One region of the Paenibacillus rhizovicinus genome, then DNA from elsewhere that is predicted to be linked to it. Evidence: predicted binding sites of a transcription regulator. Region 1 holds the regulator's gene; the other holds the start of a gene.
What was found. Region 1 encodes LexA, which represses DNA repair genes until DNA is damaged. Its sites were predicted from a motif close to CGAACATATGTTCG; they were not measured.
Positions count from the first base shown of each region.

Region 1 (7,922 bases):
TGTACGGTATGCCATGGCTGTGCTTAATTATTGGCCATTGCTTAAGAACACGCTCCTATTCGCTGCTTCCACGACGTTCCTGCAAGCCGCTTCGTGTTCGCTTGCCGGGTACGGCTTTGCAAGATTTAATTTTCCGGGGAAGAATATCCTATTCACGCTCGTCGTATTGACCATCTTGATTCCGACCAGCACGCTGATGGTTCCGATGTACATTCACTTCCGCGCGTTTGATATTCTCGGCATCATTCATCTCGCGACCGGAAAAGAAGGCATCAACATGTTGAATACGTACGGCCCTTCGCTGATTACGGCAGCCTTCGCCAATGGGTTGAAGTCCGGCTTGTACATTTACATCTTCCGGCAGTTCTTCCGCGGCATGCCGGCAGAAATCGAAGAAGCGGCGCTTATCGACGGTGCTGGCGGTATCCGCACCTTCTTTACGATCATGCTGCCAAACGCGATTCCGCCACTCATTACGGTTATCCTGTTCGCGTTCGTGTGGCAGTACAACGACATCTTCTATGCATCGCTGTTCAACAGCGCGAGCGATCTGATGTCGATCAAGGTCTCATCGCTGCCGGCAGACGTGAACCAATACTTGCCTGGCATCATGGGAATCGGTACCGGAACGAACGTCAAGGTGGATCCTAACCAAGTATCCATGATCGTTGATACGGGCATTCTGCTCGCCATTTCTCCACTGATCGCGATGTATCTGTTCGTGCAGCGTTTCTTCGTGGAGAGCGTGGAACGTTCGGGTGTCGTCGGTTAATCTCAAGGCCCGAGGGGGAGTACGGTTGAATAAACGGACGCTTGTCCTCCTATCGGCCGGCGGGATCCTAACAGTTACAGCGGCGCTTCTCCTATTCATGCCGTTAATAAACGGCGAGAACAAGTCTCCCCCGTCTGAGCCCCAAGCTCAGGCAGGGGAGACTTTAACTAAAGAGGGAAAAGCAGTTCTGATTCGCGATGTGAAAGCGAATACAACTGACGTCGGCTTATATGAGAAGTTTGAGCTTGCCTTGCATTTGGATGGTGATTTCGATAATCCTTACGATCCGGACCAGATCGACTTGTCGATGGCGTTAACGTCGCCTTCGGGCAAGAAGTGGAATATTAACGGCTTCTATGACGAGACCGAAGCGAATTGGAAGCTCCGCTTTGCACCGGATGAGATAGGCAAGTGGACCTATCGGTTCCGCGCAACGGGCCATGGAGGTGCCGACAAGAGCAGCGAGATCGAAGGCGAATTCCAAGCGGCCGCTTCCGACCGTCCGGGCTGGATTCAGCTGTCGCAATCGAACAAACGGTACTTGGAGTATCGGAACGGCTCTAGTTTCTATGGCGTTGGGCTTGCGTATCCGTGGAACATCACGGACGAGAATCTGGATAAGATCGCGGCTAGCGGCGGCAACCTGATTACCTATTGGAACGGTAATTACGACAACGAGGGCAATGGCGGCGGGAAAAATCAACTGCAATCCTTCGAGGCCGGCGTCGACAAAATCGATCCGTTGAAAGCGCAGCGCGTGGATGATTTGCTCGCAGCGTTCGAGCGGCGGGGGCTGCATATGAGCTTTGTAATCTGGCCGCATGATTCCTTGACCGATCAGTTGGAAGGGTGGCCGAACACCTGGTCGCAGAACGGGTATTCGGCGCTTGGACCGGCGAAGGATTTCTATTCCAGCCAAGAGATGTGGAAGTATCAGGAACGGCTCTATCGATACGTCATCGCGCGTTGGGGGTACAGTCAGGCGCTCGGCATCTGGGATTTGGTGGACGAAATCAACGGCACGGACGGCTGGACGCAGAACCCGACCGAGGTTACGGATGCCTGGGTAGCGAAGGTACACGCCTACTTCAAGGCGAATGACCCGTACGGTCATCCGACGATGGGCTCCATGGCCGGCAATCGCCAGGATTATTGGGACTTCGCTTACCGGACGCTCGATCTGGCCGATCGGGAAAATTACTATAATTTCAGCTATGACTCGTTTGCCAAGGATATTCGTAAACGGTGGGACAGCTACGAGAAGCCGCTTATGATCGGCGAAACCGGCAATATCGTCGATACGGAGAAATATCACCAGGCGATATGGGTATCGCTGACGAACGGACTGGCTTCGATACCGGTCTGGTGGGATTTCGATCACGTCAGCGATGAAATGTTTGCGCAGATGAAAGTTCTAGCCGCGTTCGCCGCAAAGATTGATTTCCATGAACCGCGGATCCCCGTGAATACCGAAGTGGATGCAGCTTCAAAGGGGCAAACATGGGTCATGCAAGGCAAGAAGCTGTCTTTCGGCTGGCTGCTTACCGAGAAAGGCGAAGCAGGCGGCAAGAATGTGAACCTGATGAATTGGGAAGATGGCTCATATACGGTCGTATGGTACGACCCTTGGACCGGTACGGCCATTGGCGAGAACGCCGTGAAAGCGAAGGACGGATCGCTTGTCATGAAAGCGCCTGCGTCGATACAGAAAGATATTGCGTTTACGATTACGCGGAAATAACGTTAGTCGCGAGGAGAGGGAACCGGATGGCATATGATTGGGGACACCGTTTTCGAGTTGAACCGAAATTGATCGATCCGCAAGCGGATGATTGCGCGAAGAGGCTTATGGCTTACTTGTGCGATACTTACGGCAAGCGCATGTTGACAGGACAGCAGATCGGCGTCAATTCGACTCCGGAGATGGAAGTGATTCTTCGCGAGACGGGTACTTATCCGGCTGTCGGAGGATTCGATTTCATGAACGATTCGCCGTCCCGCACGGAACGGGGAGCCGTCGGAACCGATACTGCGCTTGCCTTGAAATGGTGGGAGGCAGGAGGGATCGTCACCTTCTGCTGGCATTGGAATGCGCCGAAGGATCTGGTCGATCTGCCGCCGGACAATGGCTGGCACCGCGGGTTCTACACATCGGCGACGACCTTCGATCTCGCTAAAGCGATGGCCGATCCTTCGTCAGAGGATTATGCGCTGCTGCTGCGCGATATCGATGTTATCTCCGGGCTGCTCTCGCAGCTGCGAGATGCCGGCGTACCCGTGTTATGGAGACCGCTTCATGAAGCATCGGGCAGCTGGTTCTGGTGGGGTGCCAAAGGAGCCGAACCATGCATTCAATTATGGAAGCTGATGCACGACCGAATGACTCGGCTGCATGGACTGCATAACCTCATCTGGGTGTGGAATGGACAAGCCAAGGACTGGTACCCGGGCGATGAATTCGTGGACATTATTGGGGAAGATATTTATTCGCCCGAACAGAACTATCAATCGAATGTCGAACGTTTCCGGCAGGCATTAAGCTATACGGAAGCAGCCAAAATCATCGCATTATCCGAGAACGGGCCGCTTGCCGATCCGGATCGGATGATTGCCGACGGCGCGCTCTGGTCGTGGAATTGTACGTGGTATGGACAATTTCTGCACAAGCAGGAAGACGGTCAGATCGTCGTTTCCGATCAATATACCGAACGGGAAATGTTGAACAACGTGTATCGTCATCCTTTCACCGTTACGCGCGACGAACTTCCCGATCTTAGAACGTATCCACTGCCTGAATAATACAGGTGGATGATGCTGCATAGTTAAATGAGATCTGCTAGTTTATAAGATTGCGGCGGTTTGTGAACGTTTAAGACGTTGCTGCAGAAGGCATCCGATTGGATCGGATGCCTTTTTGCGTTGAAAGGGAACGGGTCGATAGATGCTTGAGCGGCGGGCATATTCTCACTCGTAAGACATCTGCCGCATATGATGCCACATTAGGCTTAATGAAGAGGGTGAGACGAGTATGGGCGGTAAAAGCAATGCGAGGAGCGGAACGATTCGTATTCCCGGTTACATTCTCTCCCGGGTCGCTTCCATGATGATCCCCTTGTACAGCAAGATCGCTCGGAATCAGAGCTTTGCCTTGAGATGGTCGAAAGCAGTGAGGCAGGGAGATCTGGATACGCTGATCGCCATGTTCAAATCGGTTGCGCCGATGGCGAAGTACGACAGCTTCTCTGTGAACGGCATCGGTTATTTCATTGACTTTGCGTTCCCCGAACCGATTCAGCAATATTCGAACGGTACGACGATACCGCCGGGCACGACGCAGTTCACGTTCTCGACGCCTATTAATCGGGCTATATCGAGAGCCGTTCTTCCGTTCTACCGTAAGCTCGCGCGTTCGACAGCATATGCATCCGCGCTGGCCGAAGCGATCAACGCCAATCATGTTTCTCGCGTTCGCTGCCTTATTCGACAACAGGTGACAACGAAGGCATTGAAAACCATAGAGGTCCGTTTCTCGGGGGTGGAGCTGAACTTTAAATATACGAGCAGCACGTTCGCTTATCGTAATTTATTGTTCCGGGAAATCGTAGGTTAACGGACAAGAAGCGAACTAGCGAGAACGAGAAAGGGCAGCTACCGCGCTTGGAAAAGCCGGTGACTGCCCTTATTGATGCCGCATTTAGTGGATATCGCGAAAGAGTCCAATAACTTTGCCGAGAATACTGACATTGCGCAGACGGATCGGTTCCATCGTGGAGTTCTCCGGCTGCAGACGAATATGATCCTTCTCTTTATAGAAGGTCTTGACTGTCGCTTCGTCGTCTTCCGTCATGGCTACGACGATATCGCCGTTGGAGGCGTTCTGCTGCTGGCGGACGATTACGTAGTCGCCGTCGTGAATGCCGGCTTCGATCATGCTCTCGCCGATTACGTTAAGGATGAATACGGTATCGTCGCCGACTTTGTCAGCCGGAAGCGGGAAGTATTCTTCGATATTCTCCGTTGCGGTAATCGGTACGCCGGCGGTAACTTTACCGACGACAGGCACTTTGGCAATCGCGAGCGGGAACGGAAGTTCGTTGTCTTCGCCGTCCAAAATCTCGATTGCGCGCGGCTTCGTCGGGTCGCGGCGAATCAGGCCCTTCTTCTCCAAACGGTCCAGGTGACCGTGAACGGTAGAACTGGAAGCCAGTCCGACCGCTTCGCCGATCTCGCGAACAGAAGGCGGATAGCCTTTATCCCGAACTTCCGCCTTGATGAATTCTAGTATCGCCTGCTGGCGGTTTGAAAGTTTCGACACCGGAATCACTCCAAAGGTTCATTTGTGTAAAATTATAGCACAGAACCGGAGTTCGTACAAACATAAGTTCGAGAAACACAAGTTCGTATTTTCGTGCGAACAAACGTTCTAAAAGTTGTTGACTGCAAACGGATGTTCGTGTTATTCTGAGTTCACGATAACAGAACAAACGTTTGGGGTGCTGATCATGATGCAAACAATATCTTCATACTCAACTGCTTATAAAGAAAATTCTACTAAAGGACGTCAAGTCCGCGGTTCACGGAAAGACCGTGCTGTCGAACGCATACTCGTCCGGTTAGCAGGTGCTTCATTATTCTTTGTGTTGTTGTTCGTCGGTCTGTCCTTATTAACGGGACATGCCGACGGAGAACGTCCTGCCGAACCGAGCGCGGAAGAACAAGTCATCGTCGTCAATTCCGGCGATACGTTATGGGGAATTGCAAGCACGGTTCGTAAAGACGGCGAGGATATCCGCCGCACCGTATTCGACTTGCAGAAGCGGAACAATTTAAGCTCCAGCGAGCTGGAAGCCGGACAGACGCTTATCGTTCCTGCCGGCAGTTAATTGGCTTGGCATGCAATAGAGTCTTGAGACCGAACGGATGTCCGTTTCGGTCTCTTTCTATTTTGTCGGCAATCACTGCGCCGTTGCGCTTAGTAAGGGGGCTTTCGCCTTGACAATGGACGTTTAAAAATGTCAAAGTAAAGAATGTGATGTTGGCCAAAATGATGAGAGGAGCTATTCATAGAATGGAGAAAATCATCGCTCGAATTAACGAGCTTTCAAGAAAAAACAAGTCCGTCGGCTTAACGCCGGAGGAAGTGGCGGAGCGCGACGAGCTTCGTCGTATTTATCTGGACAATTTCAAGAGCAATTTCCGCAACCAGCTGGATACGATCAAGTGGGCGGAAGACGAAGAAGGCAATGACGGCGGCGGGGGTTCGATCAAGCATTAATCGATCAGCATGATCGTTTAACGGACGTGATATGCACCGGTACTTCGTACGATTGGACAGCAAGCGGTGCGCAACGTTACCTAATAATAGGAGGGGAACGCAAATGCAATATCGGCTATTGGGCCGGAGCGGGCTAGCGGTTTCGGAACTATGCTTGGGTACGATGACCTTCGGCAATACGACGAGCGAAGCGGATTCCATTACGATGATGCACGATTTTCTGGACCGGGGCGGTAATTTCCTCGATACGGCCAATGTGTACGTGCAAGGCCGTTCGGAAGAAATCGTGGGGAAAGCAATCAAGAATCGTCGTTCGGAAGTCGTGCTTGCCACGAAAGTCCGGATGATGACGGGAGAACGTCCGAACAGCGGCGGCCTTTCGCGCAAACATATCATGGATGCGGTCGAAGCGAGCCTGAAACGGCTGGATACCGATTATATCGATCTCTATCAGGTGCATGTTTGGGACCAGGCAACGCCGATTGACGAGACGCTTCGTGCGTTGGATGATCTGATCTCGGCAGGCAAGGTGCGCTATATCGGCTGCTCGAACTTCTTCGCCTGGCAGTTGATGAAGTCTCTGGCCGTCAGCGACCGCGACCGGTTTGCCAGGTTTATTTCCATTCAGCCGCAGTACAGTCTTGTCAGCAGAGAAATGGACCGTGAAATGCTGTCGCTCTGCCTGGAGGAGAACATCGGCATTATTCCTTGGGCTCCGCTCGGCGGCGGGTTCCTGACCGGACGCTACACCCATGAAGAGCCGACCAGCGGCCGTTTGACGTCGAAGCAAGGAGAAAGCTCCTGGGCGCTTCGTTCCTCGGACAAAAACTTTGCCATCCTTGAAGCTGTACAAGCCGCAGCGTCTGAACTGGACAAAACGCCGTCCCAAGTGGCGCTTGCCTGGCTGCTGCAGCGCAAAGGCATTACGTCGCCAATCTTCGGCGCAAGCACGCTGGCGCAATACGAGGACAACATTGGCGCAATCGGCTGGACGATGCCGGAATCGATCTGGAACAGGCTGGATGAAGCCAGCGCGCTTCCTAGCGAATACCCGAACCGTTTCATTACCAAATTCGCCCGGCCTCTATAAAGCTCCTATATGTAATAGATGTGAATTGAATCGTTTGTAGATCGTTGAGGGGGATCATTCGTGTCAAGATCGTGGCAGCGTAAAGTACAGAAAAACCAGACTCAAATTAACAAACAGCGTAAGAAACACGGGCAAGCCCCGCTGATGTCGGCGAAATCGGAAAAGGCATCGATGGACACCTTTAAAGGCCGCAGTTATCTCATGCCGGCGTTCTTATTGTTGTTCATTCTCTTCTATGTGATCGTTACGACGACATCCGACTCGTTCAAACCGGACGACACGATGTTCTGGGTTACGATCGGGTTGTACGTCGTGCTGGCAGGCACGTTTACGCTTCGCAGGCCATATCTGTCGGTTGGCCGGGATTTCGTTCGTTCCCGCCGTTTCGCCGGTGACCGCGACGTGAACATTAGCAACGTCAAAGGAATTACCGCACAGAAGGGCTACGTCATTATCGAGCAGCATAAAGGCGGTAATTGGGTGTTCTCGCGCGTCATGAACCGTTATCCGACCGAACAAATCGCAGTGCGGCTTAAAGCATTTGCCGAACAGCACGGAATTCCGTATACCGAAAAATAAAGAGAGTGGAGTGCACTGGAAACGATGGCTAAACAAGCAGTTTTATTCGATTTGGATGATACTTTATTGTGGGATGACCGCAGTGTTCAAGAAGCGTTCGACGCGACTTGCGAAGCAGCCGCCGCGGCAACGGGCGTAGAAGCGAAGGCGTTGGAGGATGCCGTCCGCCGCGAGGCGCGCGCCTTATACGAATCGTACGAAACGTT
Region 1 covers NZ_CP048286.1:6,584,929-6,592,850, forward strand. The annotation lists gene GZH47_RS29385 (carbohydrate ABC transporter permease) at 1-772, shown strand, start outside; gene GZH47_RS29390 (DUF5060 domain-containing protein) at 798-2,513, shown strand; gene GZH47_RS29395 (glycosyl hydrolase) at 2,540-3,571, shown strand; gene GZH47_RS29400 (hypothetical protein) at 3,801-4,382, shown strand; gene lexA (transcriptional repressor LexA) at 4,467-5,087, opposite strand; gene GZH47_RS29410 (LysM peptidoglycan-binding domain-containing protein) at 5,410-5,655, shown strand; gene GZH47_RS29415 (DUF896 domain-containing protein) at 5,841-6,047, shown strand; gene GZH47_RS29420 (aldo/keto reductase) at 6,151-7,137, shown strand; gene GZH47_RS29425 (hypothetical protein) at 7,198-7,716, shown strand; gene GZH47_RS29430 (HAD family hydrolase) at 7,741-7,922, shown strand, end outside.

Region 2 (7,922 bases), 1.2 Mb from region 1:
GGATACGCAGAGCGAGCGTTCGCCATTCCGGCCGGCGTCGATTTGAGCCAGATTACGACGGGCGTCGCGATCGATGAGGATGGCACGGTAAGGCATGCGCCAACGCGAATCGAACAGATCGACGGCAAGGCATACGCGCTCGTTAGCAACGTGTCGAACGGCGTTTACGCGCTCGTTAGCCATCCTGTCGCTTTCCGTGACGCCGCAGGTCATTGGGCCAAGCAGGCGATCAATGATATGGGCGCGCGAATGGTGATCGAGGGCAATGGTACCGGACTATTCCAGCCGGATCGAAGCATTACGCGTGGAGAGTTCGCGGCGATTCTGGTACGGGCGCTTGGATTGAAGACGGACGGCGAGACGTCCAAGTTCTCTGACGTGAAAGCTTCGGACGGATTCGATGCGGTAATCCGCACGGCGGTCTCGTACGGGCTGATCGACGGGTTCGAGGACGGCACGTTCCGCCCGGCGGACCCGATTACGAGGGAGCAGGCGATGGCGATCATCGCGAAAGCGATGAAATGGACGGGGCTGTCCGCTGGTCTTTCCGAGGACGGAGCGGGACGCTCGCTCAGTTCGTTCAAGGATGAGGGCGACGCGGCCGGATGGGCTCGCGAAGCGATTGCGGATTGCCTGGAAGCCGGCGTGATCCAGGGCAAAACGTCGACGCGGCTTGCGCCGAAGGCCGCGATTACGCGGGCGGAAACGGCTGCCATCGTGCAGCGGCTGCTGCAGCGGTCGGCGCTGATTTAACGATATCGAACGACGGGAACCGCAAGCGATCTGCATGGATCGCTTGCGGTTTTTTGGTTGACTATGCGCGCGAAGTCCAGGCAACTTGTCATAGATAGACAGACAGCTCTTTGGGAGCGATAGAAATAATTCGATTGCATGAAGGTCAGCGCCAGGATCGGATCGAAAAGTAAAGAGAGACCAAAAAAAGCCCGAAGGAGCGAAGGAACAACAATGGAGCCTAGTCGCAAGGCGGTCAATTTACTTCCCGATTTCTCTGGCGAAGCGTGGCAATCGTGGGTGCCGCGTCCAGAGCTTGCGCCTGTATTCGACAAGCGATTCGACGGCGATCGGACGCAGTTGTGCATTTCAGGCGAAGGGCGTTTCGAGGCTTACGGTGCATGGTGGTGCGAAATTTCCGGCATCGAGGGCGGCGCTGCGTATAACCTAATGGCGGCATACGGGTCAGAAGGGACCGGCAGCCACGCGGTGAGCATCAATATGATCGTGACGTGGATGGATAACAACCGGAACTGGCTGCGGCGCGAATATGTCGATGACTATGCGGTACGCGAAGACGGGCTAAGCGAGCTGAACAAAACCGTTCAAGCCCCTTCGGGAGCGCACGCGGCGAAAGTTGAACTTGAATATCGCTGGTCGGCCGCGGGCAAGGTGTTCTGGCAGAAGGCAGCGATAACCGCAGGCCAAATGGCGCAGCGTAAGAAAGTGAAGATCGTGACGACTTATATTTCCCCCAATACGGAAAATCGGCACCAGCTGTCCGACAACCTGCAGTGCATGTTGGATACGATCGAGAGAGCCGGAGAACTCCAGCCTGATCTCATCTGTTTCTCGGAAACCATGTACGACCGCTGTTCGGGCTATCCGCCCACGGAAGTCGCCCAAGCGATTCCCGGCGAATTGACGCAGGCGATCGGCGGCAAAGCCAAGCAGGTCCGGTCCTACGTCGTGTTCAATATGCATGAAAGAGAAGGCGGCTGCGTTTACAATACCAGCATTTTATTCGATCGGAACGGCGACATCGCCGGAAAATACCGCAAAACCCATTTGCCTCTGTTCGAAGCGCAAGACGGGATCACGCCAGGGAACGACTATCCGGTATTCGATACGGATTTCGGTAAAGTCGGTCTGCTCGTCTGCTGGGATATTTCGTTCCCGGAACCTGCGCGCCTGCTCCGATTGAAAGGGGCGGAAATCGTCTGCCTGTCGACGGCCGGCGAAGGGCGGGCCCAGCAAATCGCCAGAGCGGTCGATAATGGCCTGTATCTGGTCGTATCCGGCATCAACGGAGCGATTATCGTGGACGGGAATGGCGAATCCATGAGCGATCCCGCCAGCAAACCAAGCCGGATCATCAATCCCGCAGGGGAAGTGCTTGAAGAAATCGGACGTCATGATAATGGGATTGCGTGCGCCGAGATTGATCTGAATCGAAGATTCGAGGAGTTCTGGATGTCCGTCGGACCCGCGTACGGGGAAGCGCGAAGTTTATTCGGCAGGGAACGCAGGCCGGACACGTACGCGATGTTAGCTCAAAGCCAGGCAACTAACGAATAGATAACGGAGGGAAAGAGAGATGGAGTTGACTTATCGGCAGAAGCAGCAATTGATCGAGCAGGGCTATGTGAAGATTCCGGGCGTCGTTCCGAAAATCATGGTTCGGGAAGCGATGAAGGCGATCAACCATGCCCTAGGCAAAGGCGTTCCGGACGGGCAGCACGGCGCGAATTATTGCAAGGAGCTTGAGAACAAGCCCTGCATCACGGACCTGTATAACCGCACGCCGGCCAAAGCGATCCTCGATTCGCTGGTCGGGGAGGATGAATACCATCCGATCGGCATGGGACAAATCGCGCTTCGATTCCCGAGCTACATGGATAACCCGCCGGATGATCTCGGGGCGCATCTGGACGGCGTTCTCCGCGTCAAGGATAGCATCGCGCAGAACTTCACGGCGCTTGTCGGCGTCGTTCTGTCCGATCAAAGCGAGCCGGATCACGGGAATTTCACGGTGTATCCGGGCACCCACAAGGCATACGAGCAATATTTCCAGGAGCATGGCGCGGAAGTGCTGTTCCGCGATGAAGGGTTTCGCACGATGCATCGCTCGGCGAACGTTCCGCTTCCGAAGCCGGTTCAATTGACGGGCGAGCCCGGGGACTTGATCATCACGCATTACCAATTGATCCATGCGGGCGGCATCAACCTGTCGGACCGGATCCGGTATTCGATTTATTTCCGGGTGGATCATAAGGAGCGCCGCAACGATTGGCAAACGCCGCTCGTCGACATGTGGCGCCACTGGCCCGGCATCCGGTAGGCGCTGACGGGACCGGAGGCGGTAGCCGGAAGGGATCGTACGGGGAGAATGCCGATCCGTTTCGTGAAATAATGACAACGCATTCATCATCGTTATGATGGTTCGAAATCGACAACTCCCTGCGCGCAAATTAGCCGTGCGACGACGCCAGCGGCGGTTCGGAACGAAGACAACGTTCTGAACCGCCGCTTTTTTGCCGTTCCCGGGCGGCTGCGGAAATCGGTACGAGCAGGGAGATTTTTCCCTTGCATTGGGAACGTACATTCGGTATATAATAAGAACATACGAACATATATTCGCTTTCTCGAGGGGGTTCATAGATGTCGAGGCAAATTTTCCTGATCGACGGACAGTCCTTCTACGCTTCTGTGGAGAAGGCGGCCCATCCGGAATATCGCGACAAACCGGTTGCCGTCGGAGACCCTGTAAGGATGAACGGCATCGTGCTCGCCGCATGTCCGATCGCCAAGTCGCGCGGCGTGACGACGGCGTCGCGCGTCGGGGAGGCAATGGCGCTATGCCCTGACCTTGTCGTCATTCGGCCCCGAATGGGGACGTATATCCAGATCTCTTTATTGATTACCCGCATCTTCGAATCATATACGGAGCTCGTGGAGCCGTACAGCATCGACGAACAGTTCTTGGACGTAACGGGTTCGCTCGCCTTCTTTGGCGGTTCGCCGAAGGAGCTGGCCGCGCGGATTCAGCAGCACGTGCTGCAATCGACCGGCGTCTGGTCGCGGGTCGGCATCGGGCCGACGAAGATTCTGGCGAAGATGGCGACCGACAACTATGCGAAGAAGAACGACGAGGGCGTGTTCGAGCTGTCCTACGACAAGCTGGAGTCTACGCTCTGGACGCTGCCTGTGCACCAGATGTTCATGGTCGCTTCCGCAATGACCAGGCACTTCACCCGGATGGGCTTATCTTGCATCGGCGACATCGCCCGGATGGATTTTGCTGAATTCAAGCGGCGCATGCGGCGCGAGATGGGCAAGCAGAGCGATATTCAAGCAGGGTACTACTGGCAGACCGCCCGAGGAATCGATCCAAGTCCCGTGGAACCCGGCATCCGGCGCCAGCTCAAGTCCGTCAGCCACGGCAAGGCGCTGCGCTGGAACCTCTACCGCGAGCTGAAGGATATCGAGGTCGTGCTGCTGGAACTGGTCGTGGAGGTGTGTCAGCGTACGCGGCGCAATCGCTTCCTGGGGTCGGTCGTATCCGTGGCCGCGGCGGAAACCGACGGCGTCCGCTCCTGCTGGTTCAGCCGGCAGGTGACGTTACAGCAGCCGACGTCCTTGAGCCACGAAGTGGCGTCCGCCGCGCTGACACTGTTCCGGGAGCATTGGCACGGGCTGCCGGTCAGCCGGCTCAGCATTGCCTTGTCGCAGCTGACGGATGACAACGTCATTCAGTTGACACTGTTCGAGGACCGCTCCCGCGCCTATTGCAAGGAGCGGACCATCGACGCCATTAAAGAACGGTATGGAAGCACGGCTATCATGCGCGCCTCGTCATTGTTGGAGTCCGGCGTGGCGCGGGAAAGGGCGGAACAAATTGGAGGACACTACAAATGAGCAGGCTGGACGGCAACGAGCGCTGGAAATCCAAAATGTTATTGACCGAGCACGTGGAGCGGTACGACGAGCATCACGCGGACGGGGACGCGCAGGGCGCCGTATCCGCCGTGCAGGAGCGCGCGCCTAGGGAACGGAACATCATTACGACAGAGGAGCGGGCGATGCTGCGCGACTTTATCCTGCTGCCCCATATGGAGAAGATGGTGGAGAAGAGCATTGCCGACGTGGAGAACGGCACGAATATTCTCAGGCGCGCGCATCTGATGGCCGGACAGAAGATTCTGGACCGGATCGTGAAGGACTTGTACGGCTTGCGGCGGGAGCTGAAGCAGCGGAACATCCGGATTTTGAACGAGGAGCATGCGGACCTTGTCGTCTATCACCGCTACTTCTGCCGCGGCTACGAGGATCGCTTCGGCATGACGCGGGACGTGATGCGCTCCGAGATCAGCGTGAGGCTGGCCCGGTATACCTCCGAGCTGGCGGCGCTGCTGAAGGAAGGCGCCATGAAGTAAGCTGCCTATAGTCGCTTGCAATCGCGTGCCTTACCCGAGGGAGCCTGTCCATGACGGGCTCCCTTTGTGCGTTTATTCGATCCATGCGCGGTTATCCGGCTTCCGCCGAAGAGGCAGCGAAGCCGCTCGCGGGTCGGGGGGATAATCGCGGTGCCGGGAGATTAAGATTGAACATGAAGGAAGAGGCATGTAAGATTAGAGGAGAGGCATGTAAGATTAGACATACCAACAGCAAGAAGAAAGGCGCACCATGTGGACCTATACCGTACAATTAGTTCGTGATTTATCGCCTGGCGTGAAGCGTTTCATCGCGACGGAAAGCTTATTCGGCATCGGGGCGGGAATATTGGGCTTGATTCTGAATTTGCATCTCTTGGAGCTGGGCTTCTCCAAGGCTTTCATTGGCCAGATTACGTCGCTGGGAGCGCTGACGGTCGGCTTGACCAGTCTGCCCGCCGGCTTGATCGTCAAACGCGTCGGGCGCAAAACGACGCTTGTGTCCGGAATGATGCTGGCTTTTGCCGCGCTGATCTTATTCGGAATCGGCACGACCGCGGAGACGGTCATCGCCGCGCAGCTGATTTGGTCGCTTGGCATCACGGCGGTCGTCAATTCGGAAATCCAGCTTATTTTCCAATATTGCCGCAGCAAGAAGGAAGAGACGAGCGCCTACTCCCTGCTGTTCGCCGTGTTTACGTTCTTCACCGGCGTCGGCACGTGGCTGGCCGGTTATTTGCCGGATTGGCTGCCGGGCCATACGACGCTATACCAGTATGCGTTCTTCGCGGCTGGCGCCTGTCTGGCAAGCGCGGGCATTCTGCGCGGACTGCTGCTTCCGTCGACGCATGCAAGGGCGGAAATCGCCGCGGGCGCAGAGGATAACGGCACCGGCCAGGCCAAGCCGCCAGTTCCATCGGAGCCGTCAGGAGCGCCCGGGCATTCCGGCCGGGCTTCGGAGGCAGCGAAGGCCGCAAAGCCGCAGAAAGCAAAAGGAAAAGCCTTCAATTTCCTGCTGCTGCTATCGCTGCTGATCTTCATCTCCGGCTTCATGTTCGGGCTGCTGAGCCCGTTCCTGAACGTCATTCTGAAGTTCAGGTACGACATGGAAGACAGCATGATTTCCGGCTTGCTCGCGCTGTCGGGTTTCTTCTTCTTCGTCGGCTCCATCACGATGCCGTACATCGTCGAGCGCTGGGGCAGCCGCAAGACGTTCGTCATCTTGTTCCTCTATAACGCGCTGATCGTGGCGCTGATGGCGATGGTCATGCCGGCTGCGCTGTTCGCGGTTCTGCTGCTCATTCGCGGGACGGGGTTTACGATGCTCAACAATTTGATGGACAGCGAATGCATGTCGGCTGTCAGCGAGGACGACCGCAACTTGTTCGCGGGAATGAGAACGGTATCGCGCAGTATCGGCAATACGATCGCGTCGTATTGGGCGGGCTATATTTTGGCGGGCGATCATTATTATTTGCCCTTCCTGTTGACGGCGGCATCCGTCCTCGCCGGCTATGCCGTGTATGCCAAGTTCGTGCAAGGGAAGCTGGATCACCATCATCAAGCGATGACTTGACGCGGCTGGACGGCTGTCGTTCATGCCCGCAGGAGGAGCGATGACCATGGATCGCAAGGTTCCGGAGACAATCACCCGCAGGGCGTTCTTGAGCACGACCGCCAAAGCAGTGATCGGCGCAGCCGGGCTGGCAGCCGGCAGTTCCGGATTGTTCTATTACGGGGCAGTGAAGCACCGGACGATCGGCAGCGACGCGCCTCCGAACAATATCGTGAAGCTCGGCGAGATAGCTGATCTGAAGCTGCTGCGCGGCGTGGCGAAAGTGGCTTACGAGGCAACGTACATCGATGCATGGTACACGAAACCGGTGAGCGGCTTCGTCTATGTCACGGTCGGCGAGAGCGGTCAGCTGCTCATTATGTCGCCCGCTTGCAGCCATTTGGGCTGTACGGTCGTGCCGGCGTCGGATGCGCAGCAGGACGGGAACAAGAACATGTTCTTCTGGTGCCCCTGCCATGGGGCGGGCTTTGACAGCGAGGGCGGCGCGGTTTATGCAGTTAAGCGGGGCTTGGATACGTATGAACCGATTATTTCGGACGGCAGCGTATATTTCGATATCATGAAGCCAATGCCAGGCGCAACGATCGATTAGTTATGGTGTAGTAGCAGCAGAAAACAGAAAATGAAAGCAGACGCAGGCGAAAAGAGCAAAAACAAATCATCGGCAAGGAGCGTGCGGCATGAACAGTAAAGAACGATTTTCCGATCGGGTGGATACCTACGTCAAATATCGTCCGAGCTATCCGGCGGAGGCGATTGATTATTTGTACGGCGAAGTCGGTTTGAATGCCGGATCGACAGTTGCGGATATCGGCGCAGGAACGGGAATCTTCTCCCGGCTGCTCCTTGAACGCGGAAGCGAAGTCATTGCGGTAGAGCCTAATGGCGAGATGCGCTCGGCCGCGGTCGAGGCGCTGTCGGAAGCGCCGAACTTTCATGCGGCAGCCGGTTCTGCCGAAGAGACGACGCTTGCGGAGCATGCCGTCGATTTCATCGTCTGCGCCCAGTCGTTCCATTGGTTCGACCGGACCGCGGCGCAGGCGGAATTCCACCGGATCTTGAAGCCCGGCGGCAAAGCGGCGCTGATCTGGAATTCACGGTTGACGCAAGGCACGCCGTTCAGGGAAGGGTACGACCTGCTCCTGAAGAATTACGGGACGGATTACGAGAAAATGACGCAT
Region 2 covers NZ_CP048286.1:689,984-697,905, reverse strand. The annotation lists gene GZH47_RS03140 (S-layer homology domain-containing protein) at 1-753, shown strand, start outside; gene GZH47_RS03135 (carbon-nitrogen hydrolase family protein) at 967-2,310, shown strand; gene GZH47_RS03130 (phytanoyl-CoA dioxygenase family protein) at 2,330-3,073, shown strand; gene GZH47_RS03125 (DNA polymerase IV) at 3,394-4,650, shown strand; gene GZH47_RS03120 (YhjD family protein) at 4,647-5,168, shown strand; gene GZH47_RS03115 (MFS transporter) at 5,419-6,741, shown strand; gene GZH47_RS03110 (QcrA and Rieske domain-containing protein) at 6,788-7,333, shown strand; gene GZH47_RS03105 (class I SAM-dependent methyltransferase) at 7,422-7,922, shown strand, end outside.
Region 2: the regulator LexA is predicted to act here: its motif matches at 3,359-3,372, upstream of GZH47_RS03125 (DNA polymerase IV).